4 regions of the Clostridium isatidis genome follow, and region 2 is predicted to be linked to each of the others. Evidence: riboswitches for the same ligand, from Rfam matches in the RefSeq annotation. Region 2 holds a riboswitch; each other region holds the start of a gene.

Evidence for each region. Region 2 has a riboswitch for S-adenosylmethionine ahead of BEN51_RS01740 (O-acetylhomoserine aminocarboxypropyltransferase/cysteine synthase family protein). Riboswitches for the same ligand answer to the same signal wherever they lie in the genome.
Region 1: linked by a shared signal. The riboswitch ahead of BEN51_RS10125 (MetQ/NlpA family ABC transporter substrate-binding protein) and the one ahead of BEN51_RS01740 (O-acetylhomoserine aminocarboxypropyltransferase/cysteine synthase family protein) in region 2 are both predicted to bind S-adenosylmethionine.
Region 3: linked by a shared signal. The riboswitch ahead of BEN51_RS13370 (methionine ABC transporter ATP-binding protein) and the one ahead of BEN51_RS01740 (O-acetylhomoserine aminocarboxypropyltransferase/cysteine synthase family protein) in region 2 are both predicted to bind S-adenosylmethionine.
Region 4: linked by a shared signal. The riboswitch ahead of BEN51_RS05220 (homoserine O-succinyltransferase) and the one ahead of BEN51_RS01740 (O-acetylhomoserine aminocarboxypropyltransferase/cysteine synthase family protein) in region 2 are both predicted to bind S-adenosylmethionine.

The regions. Positions count from the first base shown of each region.
Region 1 is NZ_CP016786.1:2,146,151-2,149,520, forward strand. It holds gene BEN51_RS10120 (N-acetylmuramoyl-L-alanine amidase family protein) at 1-317, opposite strand, end outside; gene BEN51_RS10125 (MetQ/NlpA family ABC transporter substrate-binding protein) at 480-1,313, opposite strand; SAM riboswitch class I at 1,409-1,525, opposite strand; gene BEN51_RS10130 (MetQ/NlpA family ABC transporter substrate-binding protein) at 1,551-2,387, opposite strand; gene BEN51_RS10135 (methionine ABC transporter permease) at 2,436-3,071, opposite strand; gene BEN51_RS10140 (methionine ABC transporter ATP-binding protein) at 3,071-3,370, opposite strand, start outside.
Region 2 is NZ_CP016786.1:345,241-348,610, reverse strand. It holds gene thrS (threonine--tRNA ligase) at 1-598, shown strand, start outside; gene BEN51_RS01745 (hypothetical protein) at 677-856, opposite strand; gene BEN51_RS01740 (O-acetylhomoserine aminocarboxypropyltransferase/cysteine synthase family protein) at 966-2,243, opposite strand; SAM riboswitch class I at 2,352-2,458, opposite strand; gene BEN51_RS01735 (5-formyltetrahydrofolate cyclo-ligase) at 2,534-3,112, opposite strand.
Region 3 is NZ_CP016786.1:2,819,719-2,823,088, reverse strand. It holds gene BEN51_RS13390 (FprA family A-type flavoprotein) at 1-889, shown strand, start outside; gene rd (rubredoxin) at 988-1,152, shown strand; tRNA gene BEN51_RS13380 (tRNA-Arg) at 1,314-1,388, shown strand; tRNA gene BEN51_RS13375 (tRNA-Gln) at 1,394-1,468, shown strand; SAM riboswitch class I at 1,590-1,708, shown strand; gene BEN51_RS13370 (methionine ABC transporter ATP-binding protein) at 1,789-2,847, shown strand; gene BEN51_RS13365 (methionine ABC transporter permease) at 2,816-3,370, shown strand, end outside.
Region 4 is NZ_CP016786.1:1,103,916-1,107,285, forward strand. It holds gene helD (RNA polymerase recycling motor HelD) at 1-1,138, opposite strand, end outside; gene BEN51_RS05220 (homoserine O-succinyltransferase) at 1,335-2,225, opposite strand; SAM riboswitch class I at 2,337-2,444, opposite strand; gene BEN51_RS05225 (phosphatase) at 2,516-3,241, opposite strand.

The DNA.
Region 1 (3,370 bases), 1.1 Mb from region 2:
CTTGCCAGTTCTTCTGCCTTGCTTCCTTTTTCATATATAAAAACTTCTGTTCCAGTTACTAAAGGATCAACAAAGGAATTCATATGAAAGCTTATAAAATAATCTGCTCCCCAATCATTTGCTATTTTAGCTCTATCTTTATAACTTAAATAAACATCAGATGCTCTTGTCAGTAAAACTGTTTCACCATTCTTCTCTAATAATCTCATGGCTTCATAGGCAGCTTCTAAATTTATATCTGCTTCTCTTCTATTGTTTTTTCCAACTGCTCCAGCATCACATCCGCCATGACCTGCGTCTAGTACCCACTTTGCCAAGCTTTTTCCTCCTTATTAAAGTGCTATGTAAAATCATATTCCATAATTCAGTATATTAATTTTACTTTTACTTGGTTACAAATTAAAAAATTAACACTTCTAAGAAGGAAATAGCAATCTTTACAATTGTCAATTATCCATTTTATTTAAGATATCCTTATATTAAAATACCGGAAGCACAGACCCATTATAATTATCTTCTATAAATTTTTTAACTTTATCTGAAGTCAAAATTTTTGTTAAATCTTTAATTTTTTGACTATTTTCATTTCCTTTTTTTACAGCAATAACATTATGATATTTTTTTGAAGCTTCTGTAGTAGCATCTTCTAAATATAAAGCATCCTTTGCTGGACTTAAACCTGCTTCTAAGGCATAGTTACCATTAATAACTGCTATAGCTACTTCTTCTAAAACTCTTGGTAGTTGAGCTGCCTCTAATTCTTCAAATTCAAGATTTTTTGGATTTTCCACAATATCCTTAGGTGTAACTAATTCTGCTTCTTTAAGCTTTATCAATCCTGCACTTTCTAATAATCTTAATGATCTTGCTTCATTTGATGGATCATTTGGAACTGCCACCCTAGCTCCATCTTTTAGCTCATCTAAGCTTTTAATATTAGCTGAATATATTCCTATTGGTTCTAAATGAACTCCTTTAGTATAAGTTAAATCATATCCTTTTCCTTCATTTGTCTCCTCTAAATAAGGAATAGTTTGAAAGTAATTTGCATCCAAGTCTCCATCAGCTAAAGCTGTATTTGGAGTAACATAATCTGTATATTCTATTACTTCTACTGTATAGCCCTTAGCTTCAAGATCTGGTTTTATTGCATTTACTATTTCTGCATGAGGTACTGGTGTAACCCCGATTTTTATTGTTTTATCTTCTTCTTTTGCTTTATTTCCTTCTGAAGCACCTGCATTTCCACAACCTATTAATCCTATTGATAATATACCTGTTAATAATAATGAAAGAATTCTTCTTTTTCTCATTTATAATACCTCCTAAAATTTTAGATTATTCAAGAATTTAATAAAAATGCACTTGAGAATAAACCTCAAGTGCATAAAAACACAGAAAATTTATTCCCTTATCTCTCAGCTACAGCTGCAGGATTTAGCACCAAACTAACAAGAGTTACTTTTCTCTTATTATAGGTTGCCGGGTTTCATAGGGCCAGTCCCTCCACCTCTCTTGATAAGAAAGAAAATATTTAGTTTTATATATTATTAAAATGATGGGATTACTGAACCAGCATATTTTTCTTCAATAAATTTCTTAGCTGTTTCTGATGTTAAAGCTTCTGTTAAAGCTTTAATTTTTTCATCATTTTCAGTTCCCTTTCTAACTGCTAATACATTTCTATAATTTTCTGCTGCTTCTGCATCCTTATCTTCTAAAACTAAAGCATCTTTTGCTGGATTTAAATTAGCTTCTAAAGCATAATTACTATTTATTACTGCTAAATCAACTTCTTCTAATACTCTTGGTAATTGAGCTGCTTCAAGTTCTTCAAATTCTAAATTTTTAGGATTTTCAGTAATATCCTTAACAGTAACTAATTCACCATCTGCAATTTTTATTAAGCCTGCTTTTTCTAATAATCTTAAAGCTCTTGCTTCATTTGATGGATCGTTAGGAACTGCTACTCTAGCTCCTTCTTTTAATTCATCTAAATTTTTAATTGTATTTGAATATGCTCCCATTGGCTCTAAGTGAATAGCTTTTGTATAAGTTAAATCTAGACCTTTTCCTTCATTTGTTTCATTTAAGTATGCTATATGTTGGAAGTAGTTTGCATCTAAATCTCCATCTGCTAAAGCAGTGTTTGGAGTAACATAATCAGTATATTCTACGATTTCAAGAGTATATCCTTTAGCTTCAAGATCTCCTTTTATTGCATTTAATATTTCTGCATGAGGTACTGGAGTAGCCCCTACTGTTATTGTTTTATCTTCTCCACCAGTTGTTGTTTTTTCATCTGAAGCTTTAGTTTGTCCACATCCTATTAATCCTAAAGCTAAAACTCCTGTTAATACTAATGATAATATTCTTTTTCTTTTCATATATATTGCCCCCTTAAATTTATTATTTTTTAATTTATTAGTTTATTATTAAGATAATTTTTTATATAAATTATTACCTAAAGATTGTAAGCCTTGAACTATTATAATTAATAGTATTACTGTTACAATCATTACATCAGTTTCATATCTTTGATAGCCATATCTTATAGCTACATCACCAAGTCCGCCTGCACCCACTGATCCAGCCATTGCAGAATATCCAATTATATTGATTACGGTTAATGTTAAACCTGATATTATGGAAGGAACTGCCTCCTTTATCATAACTTTAAAAATTATTTGTGCATTTGAAGCTCCAAAGCTTTTTGCTGCTTCTATAACGCCTGGATCAACTTCCTTTAGGGATGCTTCTATTATTCTTGCAACAAAAGGTGCTGCTGCTATTGTTAGTGGAACTATTGCAGCTGCTGTTCCTGTTGATCTTCCAACAATTGTTCTTGTTAAAGGAATAATAACTACTATCAAAATTATAAAAGGAAAACTTCTTAAAACATTTATTATCGCGTCTAAAATTTGATATACTGTCCTATTTTCCTTTAAGCCTTTAGGTGAGGTTAAAACTAATATAATTCCTAGTATTGAACCTAAAATTACTGCAAATAATGTAGAGAAAAATACCATTACAATGGTGTCATATATGGCTGGTAATAAAATTTCTGACATTAGTTAATCACCTCCAAAATTATATTTTTCTTTTCTAAATACTCTATAACCTTAATTTGATCTTTTTCATCTATATTTATTACTAAACTTCCAAGAACATTGTCTCTAAATTTCTCTAATTTTCCCCAAACTATTGAAAAATCAACATCTAGCTCCTTTGCCATTTTTGTTATAAGAGCATTTTCTGAGGAATTGCTTGGGAAAAATAATCTAATATTTACACCTTCATTAGGTAGAAGCTCGTCCTCATCATCTCCAAGAAATTTCTTTAATGAAAGTCCTGGATTTAAGAATAAATC
Region 2 (3,370 bases):
TACAATGAGAGAAATATTAAACCACTTAGGAATTAATTATGTTGAAGCTGAAGGTGAAGCTGCTTTCTATGGACCAAAACTTGATATTCAATTTAAAAATGTTCATGGAAAAGAAGATACTATAATAACTATCCAAATTGACTTTGCTTTAGCCGAAAGATTTGATATGACTTATGTTGACAAAGATGGTAACAAGAAGCGTCCATTTATAATCCATAGATCATCAATTGGATGTTATGAAAGAACTTTAGCTATGTTAATTGAAAAGTATAATGGTTCATTCCCAACATGGCTTTCTCCTACTCAAGCTATAGTTCTACCTATTTCTGATAAATATAATGACTATGCAGATGCTATAGTTAAAGAATTTAGAAATGCTGGTATAAGAATTACTGGGGACTATAGAGCTGAAAAAATAGGATATAAAATAAGAGAAGCTAGATTAGAAAGAATTCCTTATATCCTAGTTGTTGGTGAAAAAGAAGCTGCTAGCAATTCAGTTGCTGTAAGAAGCAGAAAGAATGGTGAAGAAGGAGCAGTTGATGTAACTAAACTTAAAAATAGAATTATTTTAGAAATTGCTAATAAAGAAATGTAGAAATTAAAGGATTTGCTTAAGCAAATCCTTTTCTATTTATTATACTTCTATTCATTCTTCTTATACATTTCTCATTAATTAAACTTCCTTAAGAAGTTTGGCAAGCTTGTTTTGAAGAAGCCATACCTTTTTTTGCTTTCTATTATTAGCAACCATTTTATTTTTATTATTAACACTAGCTTCTAAATCCCTAGTAACCTTTTCTTCATATATTTTTAAGGCTTCATTTAATATTTCTAATTCTTCCTTATTAAACAAGTTAACCCCCCCTTATAAAAAGTGCTAAGCACTTATAATTCAATTTTGCTGCAAATTATTATAACAAAGAGGGTTGAAGTTATCAATATAGATTTATATTCCTATAATCTTAAACTGCTTCTAAAGCTTGCTCTACATCCTTAATTATATCTTCAATGTCTTCAATTCCTATTGATATTCTTAATAAGTCTGTTGTTACACCAGCTCCTTCTAATTCCTTTTCTGAAAGCTGACTATGAGTTGTTGTTGCAGGATGTAATATACAACTTCTTGTATCTCCTAAGGTAACTGCTAGGGAAATTAATTTTAATGCCCTTTGAAATCTCTTAGTTCCCTCTATATCAGTATCTAATCCAAAGGTAAGAAGACCGCTTCCCCCGCCATTTAAATATTTTTTAGCTTTTTCATATTCCTTACTTGTTTCTAAATATGGATAGTTAACCCACTTAACTTTTGGATGTTTTTCTAGCCACTTTGCCAAGGATAAAGCATTTTGTGAATGTCTTTCTATTCTTAAATGAAGAGTTTCTAATCCTAAATTTGTTATATACGCATTAAATGGACTTAAACATGCTCCAAAATCTCTTGCTATAGTCACTCTAAGCTTAGTAATATAGGCAGCTTCTTTAAATGCCTCTGTATAAACTAATCCATGATAACTTGGATCTGGTGTTGTAAAATCTTCAAACTTTCCATTACTCCAGTCAAAATTTCCTCCATCTACAACTATTCCCCCAATACTTTGAGCATGTCCATCAGCATATTTTGTTGTTGAATGTATAACAATATTAGCCCCATGTTCAAAGGGATTACAAAGATATGGAGAAGCTACTGTATTATCAACTATAAATGGTACCTTAAGAATTTTTGCAGTTTCTGCAAATTTTTCAAAGTCTAAAATATTTAATTCTGGATTACCGATGGTTTCTCCATATATAGCTTTAGTATTTTCCTTGGCTGCTGATAATATCTCTTCTTTAGAAGCCTCTGGACTCACAAAGGACACTTCAATTCCTAAGTTCTTTAAATGAACTTTAAATAAATTCACTGTTCCACCATATAAACTTGAAGATGCTATAATATGATCTCCTGATTTACATATATTAATTATTGAATAAAGAATAGCTGCCTGCCCTGATGATGTGGCAACTGCCCCAATGCCACCTTGTAATTGGGCAAACCTTTCTTCAAATCCTGCAACTGTTGGGTTAGAAATTCTACTATATAAATGTCCCACAGCTTGCAAACTAAATAAATCCTCTAAATTACTAGGATCATCAAACTTATATGTTACACTTTGATAAATTGGTAACACCCTTGGTTCCCCTGCCTTTGGGCTATACCCTCCTTGAACACATATTGTTCCCTTTTTAAAATTGTTACTCATTTTAATGCCTCCTTTTTATATACTCATTGCTAAATTTATAAATAAAAAAGGTTGCTTCTTAATAAGAAACAACCTATAAATAACAAAATCACTGTATAAAACTAATATACTTTATCTTTCAGATCTAATAATCTGCTGGATTTAGCACCACACTAAAGCTGTTAGTAGGTTGCCAGGTTTCACAGGGCCAGTCCCTCCACCATTCTTAATAAAGCCTTCTTTCTATTTAATTATTTATTTTATATAATATACTAAAACTTCTAAATGTGCAATAATATTTTTATACTTTTTTATATTCTACTTATAACATCCTTATCTGTTATTATAAGATCCATCTTTATATCATGTTCTTCACTTTCTATTTTATCTATAATTTGAAAATCATAGGCTAATACAACTTTATTATTTTTATATGCAATATCCTCTAAGTATCTATCATAATATCCTCCACCATAGCCTATTCTATTAAATTCTCTATCAAAAACTGTTCCTGGAACAATTATTAAATCAATATCTTCTTTTTTTACAACAATACTATCATCAATTGGTTCGAGGATACCCATATAATTTTCCTTTAATTCTCTAAGACTATGAATAAATATTGCATGCATTGTTTTTGTTTCTCTATAAGTTTTGGGAACTGCTATATTTTTTTTATCTTTAAAAGCTCTTTTAATAAGCTTTATTGTATTTATTTCATCTCCAAAGCTTATATAGGTAAAAATATTTCTTGCATTTTTATATAAATCAGTTTGAAATAATTTTTCTAAAATAATATTGTCTTTAAGCTCTTTTTCTTCTACCTTCATTTCCGATCTTTTCATTAGTACTTCTTTTCTAATATTTCTTTTGTATTCCCTTGTGTTCATATTTCTTTATTCCTTCCTCTTTATTCGTAAATATAACTCATAAACACTATCCAAAACAAATCCTAATAATGGTCCTATTATTATAATATACGAACTATTTTTTGTAATAAAATAAATAATCATACCTATAATAGTACCTATAATAATAAATTCACCAGTGTAACCGCTATTCTCAACAATATCTTCATCATCTTCTTCATCAATATCATCATCTTCTCCAAGGATATCAGCGTCATCTTTTTTTATATCACTATCTTT
Region 3 (3,370 bases), 400 kb from region 2:
GGAATTATACAAACTACATGATAGAAACTTTTTAGTTGTAAAAGATAGAGATACTGTTGATATTGGTGGAAAAACATTGCTATTTAGAATGACACCATATCTTCATACAGAGGAAACAATGATTACTTACTGCATTGAAGATAAAATATTATTCCCTTGTGATGTATTTAGTACACATTTATCAGCCAATGAGACCTTTGACAGCAAGACAGATATGGATATTACAGAAGCATTTACAGTATATTATGATCTTATAATGTCACCACATAAAAAATATGTAAGACCATTAATTTCTGCATTAAAAGAATTAGAAATTGAACTGATAGCACCATCTCACGGATATGTATTAGATCAAAATATAGAAAAATATATCAGTATATATGATGAGAGAAGTAGGCAAACTAAGAAAGGAAAAAAAGCTGCTATAGTATATACAACAATGACAAATTCAACAAAAGCTATTGCAGAGAAGTTTAAGAAGGATCTTGAAGCTGAAGATATAGAAGTAGCTATATTTAATGCTGATAAGAGCGAAGAAAGTGATATTATAGAAGCCATTAGAAATTCAGATGCATTGCTATTTGGTACTTCAACAAGATATGGTGATTTAATAGGATCCATTGAAAATATTTTAAAGAAGTTAAAGGATATGAATTTAGAAGGTAAAGTAGCTGCTGCATTTGGCTCCTTTGGATGGAGTGGAGAACCTATAGAAATAATTCAGGATTACTTAAATGAAACTAATGCAAAGGTATTAAGCACTTCCTCAATAATAAAGTCTACTGGTATGATTGAAGTTAATTTCCCAGTAAGAGTAAGATTCTCTCTTAATGAAGAATCTAAGAAGGATGTAGAAAAGGCAGCAGATTATATAAGTTCAATATTATAAAATATAGCATTGCAAATCTAAGGAAAATGTTGTTAAATTAAATTAAATATATTTGATAATATATTTAATAATAGAAAACATTGTAGGAGGTATTGAGCATGAAAAAATTTATATGTGATGTTTGTGGATACATTTATGATCCAGAACTAGGAGATCCAGATAATGGAGTAGAACCAGGAACTTCCTTTGAAGATGTTCCAGAAGATTGGTTATGTCCACTTTGTGGAGTTGGTAAAGACGAATTCTCAGAATTAGAAGAGTAATTAATTTAATGAATTTTGAATTACCATAATAAAAATATAAATGGATTTAAAAACCTCTGATTATTATATATATAATTATCAGAGGTTTTTTGTTTATATTTTATAAGTAAAAATAAATTGACAAGAAATATTGTTAGAGTTATAATTCTCTATAATAAAGGGCTGGTATTGTATATTGGTTAATACTCTAGCCTTCTAAGCTGGAAAGGTGGGTTCACTTCCCACTATTTGCTCCAAATGATGGGATATCGCCAAGTGGTAAGGCACCACATTCTGACTGTGGCATTCGTAGGTTCGAATCCTACTATCCTAGCCAATCTTTATTATTTTTAAATATGTTTTAATTTAAGATGAACAAGTTATTAATAAAAAAATATATTGACAATTTATCAGCTGTAAATATATAATACAAAACAAGTAATCTAAAACTAAATAACTTTTTATCTAAAGACGGAGGGACTGGCCCTGTGAAGTCTAGCAACCAAAATTATTAAGCGAAATTAGGATGATTTTTGGTGCTAAATTCTACAGGTTAACTACGTCTAAAAGATAGAAAGTTTAATGTGTTTATTACACTGCTTTCTTATTTTTTAGGAAAGCAGTTTTTTTATTTTTAAATAAAAAGGAGGGGGAAAGGTGATAGAATTAAAAAATTTATGCAAAAGTTATACTACAAAAGCTGGCAAAGTAGAGGCAGTAAAAGATGTAACACTAAAGATTAATAAGGGAGATATTTATGGAATTATAGGCTTTAGTGGAGCTGGTAAATCGACCCTTGTTAGATGCATAAACCTTCTTGAAAAACCCAATAAAGGACAAGTTATTATAGATGGTAAGAATCTTGTAACTTTATCAAATAAGGAACTTAGGAAAGAAAGAAAAAAGATAGGCATGATATTTCAACATTTTAATCTTATGAAATCAAGAACGGTATTTGAAAATATAGCTTACCCATTAAGGGGGAGTGGATTGTCTAAGGAAGAAATAAGAGGGAAAGTTTTATCTCTATTAAAACTTGTTGAACTGGAGGATAAGGAAAGTGCATATCCATCTCAATTAAGCGGCGGTCAAAAACAAAGAGTGGGAATTGCAAGGGCCTTAGCTAATGATCCAAAGGTTCTACTTTGTGATGAAGCAACTAGTGCCTTAGATCCACAGACAACGAAATCAATACTAAGGCTTTTAAAGGAAGTAAATAAAAAGCTTAATTTAACAATTGTAGTAATAACACATGAAATGCAGGTAGTTAAGGAAATATGTACAAGAGTTGCTGTTATGGAGAAGGGAAGGATAGTGGAGGAAGGAAATATATTTAAAGTATTTTCAGAGCCTAAGCAAGAAATTACAAGAAACTTTATAGAAAGTACATCTATATTAAGCAATATTAATTACCTCATAGAAGACAAATCTTCAGTTGTAGAAATTAGAGAGGATGAGAAAATTTTAAAACTTAAATATCTTGAAAATAGTACAACCGAACCAATAATTTCAATAATATCTAGGGAATTTAATGTGGATGCTAATATTATTTTTGGAAATGTTGAAATAATTGAAGATGCCCCTCTTGGAGGACTTATTGTAATTATAAGAGGAGAAGAAGAGAAAGTCCGAAATGTTATTAAATACCTTGAAGAAAATAATGTGGAAGTTGAGGTGATTAAAGATGGCAGAGTTAGCACAAAAGTTATTGCCTAATGTATTACCGAAAGTAGATGAAATTATTAAAGCTACTGGAGAAACCTTACTTATGATTATAGTAGCAGGTATTATATCTTTTATTGTCGGACTTTTTTTAGGAATTATATTAGTAGTGACAAAGAAAGGGAATATATTAGAAAATGAGCTAATTTACTATATTTTAGAGAAGATAATAAATATAACAAGATCAATACCATTTATTATTTTATTAACATTAGCTATTCCATTAACTAGGGCAATAGTAGGAACAGCAATTGGAACAAAAGGATCAATGATTCCACTAATATTAGGAACAGTACCATTCTTTGTAAGACAAATTGAAAGTGCCTTGTCGGAACTAGATAATGGGGTAATAGAAGCAGCAGAGGCAATGGGATCCTCATATTTTGAAATAATAATTAGAGTCTATTTAAAAGAAAGTATACCAAACATTGTTAGAGCTACAACAATAACCCTTGTTAGTTTAGTCGGATTAACAGCTATGGCAGGAGCAGTAGGGGGAGGAGGGCTTGGAGATTTA
Region 4 (3,370 bases), 760 kb from region 2:
TATAGTCCTTATTAAACAATTCTTCTATTTCTTTGGAAGATATTATCATCTTATCATTTACAATTATATCCTTAAAATCTCTATTCTTTTTTTCTAGATAAGAAACATATTCTTTTAATATATTAATAAATTCCAAAGAAGATTTAAATCTAATATTTATAATTCTTGTCTCATAAATATTTAAATCTTTATAACTAAAAATATACTCCATCATATTACAGTAATCTTCTTTTTTAAATTCATCTCCTAAAGCTTTATTCATAAACTCCTTAAAAGTAGTTTGATACATATTTTCTTCCCCAAGCTGTGGCAATACATTAGAAATATATTCATTAAAAATATCATTAGGAGAAAATATTACTATATTTCGTGAATTTATTTTTTCTCTATATTTATATAAGAGATAAGCTATTCTATGTAAAGCTACAGATGTTTTCCCACTTCCAGCAGGACCTTGAACAATAAGATTCTTGTATTCTTCATTACGAATTACTTGATTTTGCTCTCTTTGAATAGATGTTACTATTGATTTCATTTTATTATCTGTGCTCTTAGCTAAAATCTCTTGTAACACATCATCTTCTATATTAATATCACTATCAAACATGTATTCAATTTTCCCATTATTAATTTTATATTGCCTCTTTAAGATTATCTTTCCATTAATTATTCCTTCAGGGGATTTATATTTTCCTTCTCCAATTTCATATTCATAAAACATGCTTGAAACCGGTGCTCTCCAATCATATACTAAAAAATCAAATTCCTCATTAATAAGATTAGAAATTCCTATATAAAACTTTTCAGCTTTATCATTGTCATGCTCAATAAAATCCATTCTCCCAAAATAAGGTGATAATAGCATTTGTTCATATTTTTCTTCCATTTGTCTTGTAAATTCATGATTTCTTTTTTGCATTTTAGTTGAATTGATAAATTGCATAAAATCTACAACTTGATCTAATCCATTATTTATGGCAACTGAACCGATATTATCCCACATTTCTTTATGAGTTTCTATATATTCCTTTTTAAAACGCTCTTTATAATTGCGCTTTTCATTTAGCTGTTTTCTAACTTCAGTAAGGACTTTTTGAAGCCACTCCTTTTCAGCAAACCATTCAGAATTATTATTCAAATAAATCACTCCCCTTAATAGATTAATTTTATAAAAAAGTTATTGACATTGTTTTTTGCAAGATGTATAATATAATTAGGGAATTATATTATATCTCATAAAATGTTGATATCTGTTTTATGTTATCACTTTTATTTTTTTTGTCAATAATTAAAACCATTTGCATTTTTGCAAATGGTTTTTTTATAATAATATATTAACTATCCTTACAAACATAATATTTTAACCAATTTGAAAATAATAAATTGGCATGTGCTCTCCATCTTACAATAGGTTCACTATTAGGATCATTCTTAGAAAAATAATTCTTTGGTATATCTATATTAATACCTTTTGATTTATCTCTTTCATATTCTTGCTTTAAAGTATTAGAATCATATTCAGAATGGCCAGTGGCAAAAATTTGTTTTCCATTATTAGCATAAGCAAGATATACTCCAGCCTCCTCTGATTCTGATAAAATAGTAAGTCCTGGAACCTTATAAATATCTTCTTTTAAAATATCTGTATGTCTTGAATGAGGCACATAAAACTCATCATCAAAACCCCTTAATAAACTAGCACTCTTATCATTTACTTTATGCGAGAAAATACCAAATAATTTCTTATCTAAAGGATATTTAGGAATACCAAAATGATAATATAGGCCAGCTTGGGCTCCCCAACATATATGAAAAGTTGAAGTAACATTTTCTACTGAATAACTCATTACCTCTTTTAGTTCCTCCCAGTAATCTACCTCCTCAAATTCTAAATGTTCAATTGGTGCCCCTGTTATTATAAATCCATCAAATTTTTCATTTTTTATTTCCTTGAAATTTCTATAAAAGTTTAGGAGGTGTTCTTTAGGAGTATTTTTACACTTATGCTCCTTAATATAAATAAGCTCAACTTCTACATTTATATCAGTATTTGCAAGAAGTCTTAAAAGTTGAGTTTCTGTGTTAATTTTTGTAGGCATCAAATTTAAAATTCCTATCTTAATAGTCTTTAAATCATTATTGAATTTCTCCTTATATATAACAGGAAGCTTTTCATTTGTAAGAATTTTAGCTGCTGGTAAGCCTTCTGGAATAATTACTGGCATAATTTCTCTCCTTTCCTACGCTATTTATTATAAGAATAAATAAAAAACCACTTCTTAAAATAAGAAGTGGAAAAACCAAATTCCAAAAATATATTAAAATTTTTCTATCACTTCTTATCTTTCAGGAAAACTCCTGCTGGAATTAGCACATTTCTATCTTAATTAGACAGCTGTTGCTGGGTTTCATAGGGCCAGTCCCTCCACCACTCTTGATAAGATTTAAGATTGTTTAGTTTGGATTAATTTTACTTTAATAAAAATACATTGTCAATATCTATTTAACATCATATTTACAAATCCTTTAACTTTCCTTTTTTCTTTAACTTTTCTAATAATTCATTTGGATTATCATTTATAATAAGATTTTTAGGAAAATCTATAGATTGAAGCATTTCAATAGCCTCCGAAAATTCTCCAATTTTAGTACAGAAATGGGCATCACTATTAATAACAATCCTTGCATTATGTAACTTACATAATAAAGCTATTTTTTTACAATTTGTAAAACTTCCTGGTCTAGAAGTAGTAAAGGAACTATTATTTATTTCAATTAATACATCATTTTCTTTTGCACATATCACTATTTCTTCATAATCAACTGGAACAGCTGGATTTCCTAAATGACCTATTATATCAATTTTACCTCTTTTTATTGCGTTAACAAAAGCTCTCGTATTTTCCTCTACATTTCCTACATTATATACTTCAGTATGTATACTCCCAATTACAATATCGAGTTTATCTAACATAGAATCTTCCATATCCAAATTACCATCATAATCCATTATATTAGCTTCAACGCCATACAGCATGGTAACTCCAAAAAGTTCTCTAGGTAAGACTCTGTAATTTGAAAAATACCAAATATGAGGTGAACCAGGCATAGTAATTCCATGTTCTGTAGTTCCTAAAACTTTAATTCCCTTCTCAGAAGCTGCTTTAGCATTTTCCATTAAGCTTGAATAAGCATGTCCACTAGCTATTGTATGAGTATGAACATCTAACTTAAATTTCATTTTATCACCCTTTATAATATATATTATCTTTATCAATTACTATTTAATAATATCATTAATTTTTCAAATTGCAACTTGCACCTTATTAATATTTATTATTATTAAAATCTTGATTTTTTTGATAAACTA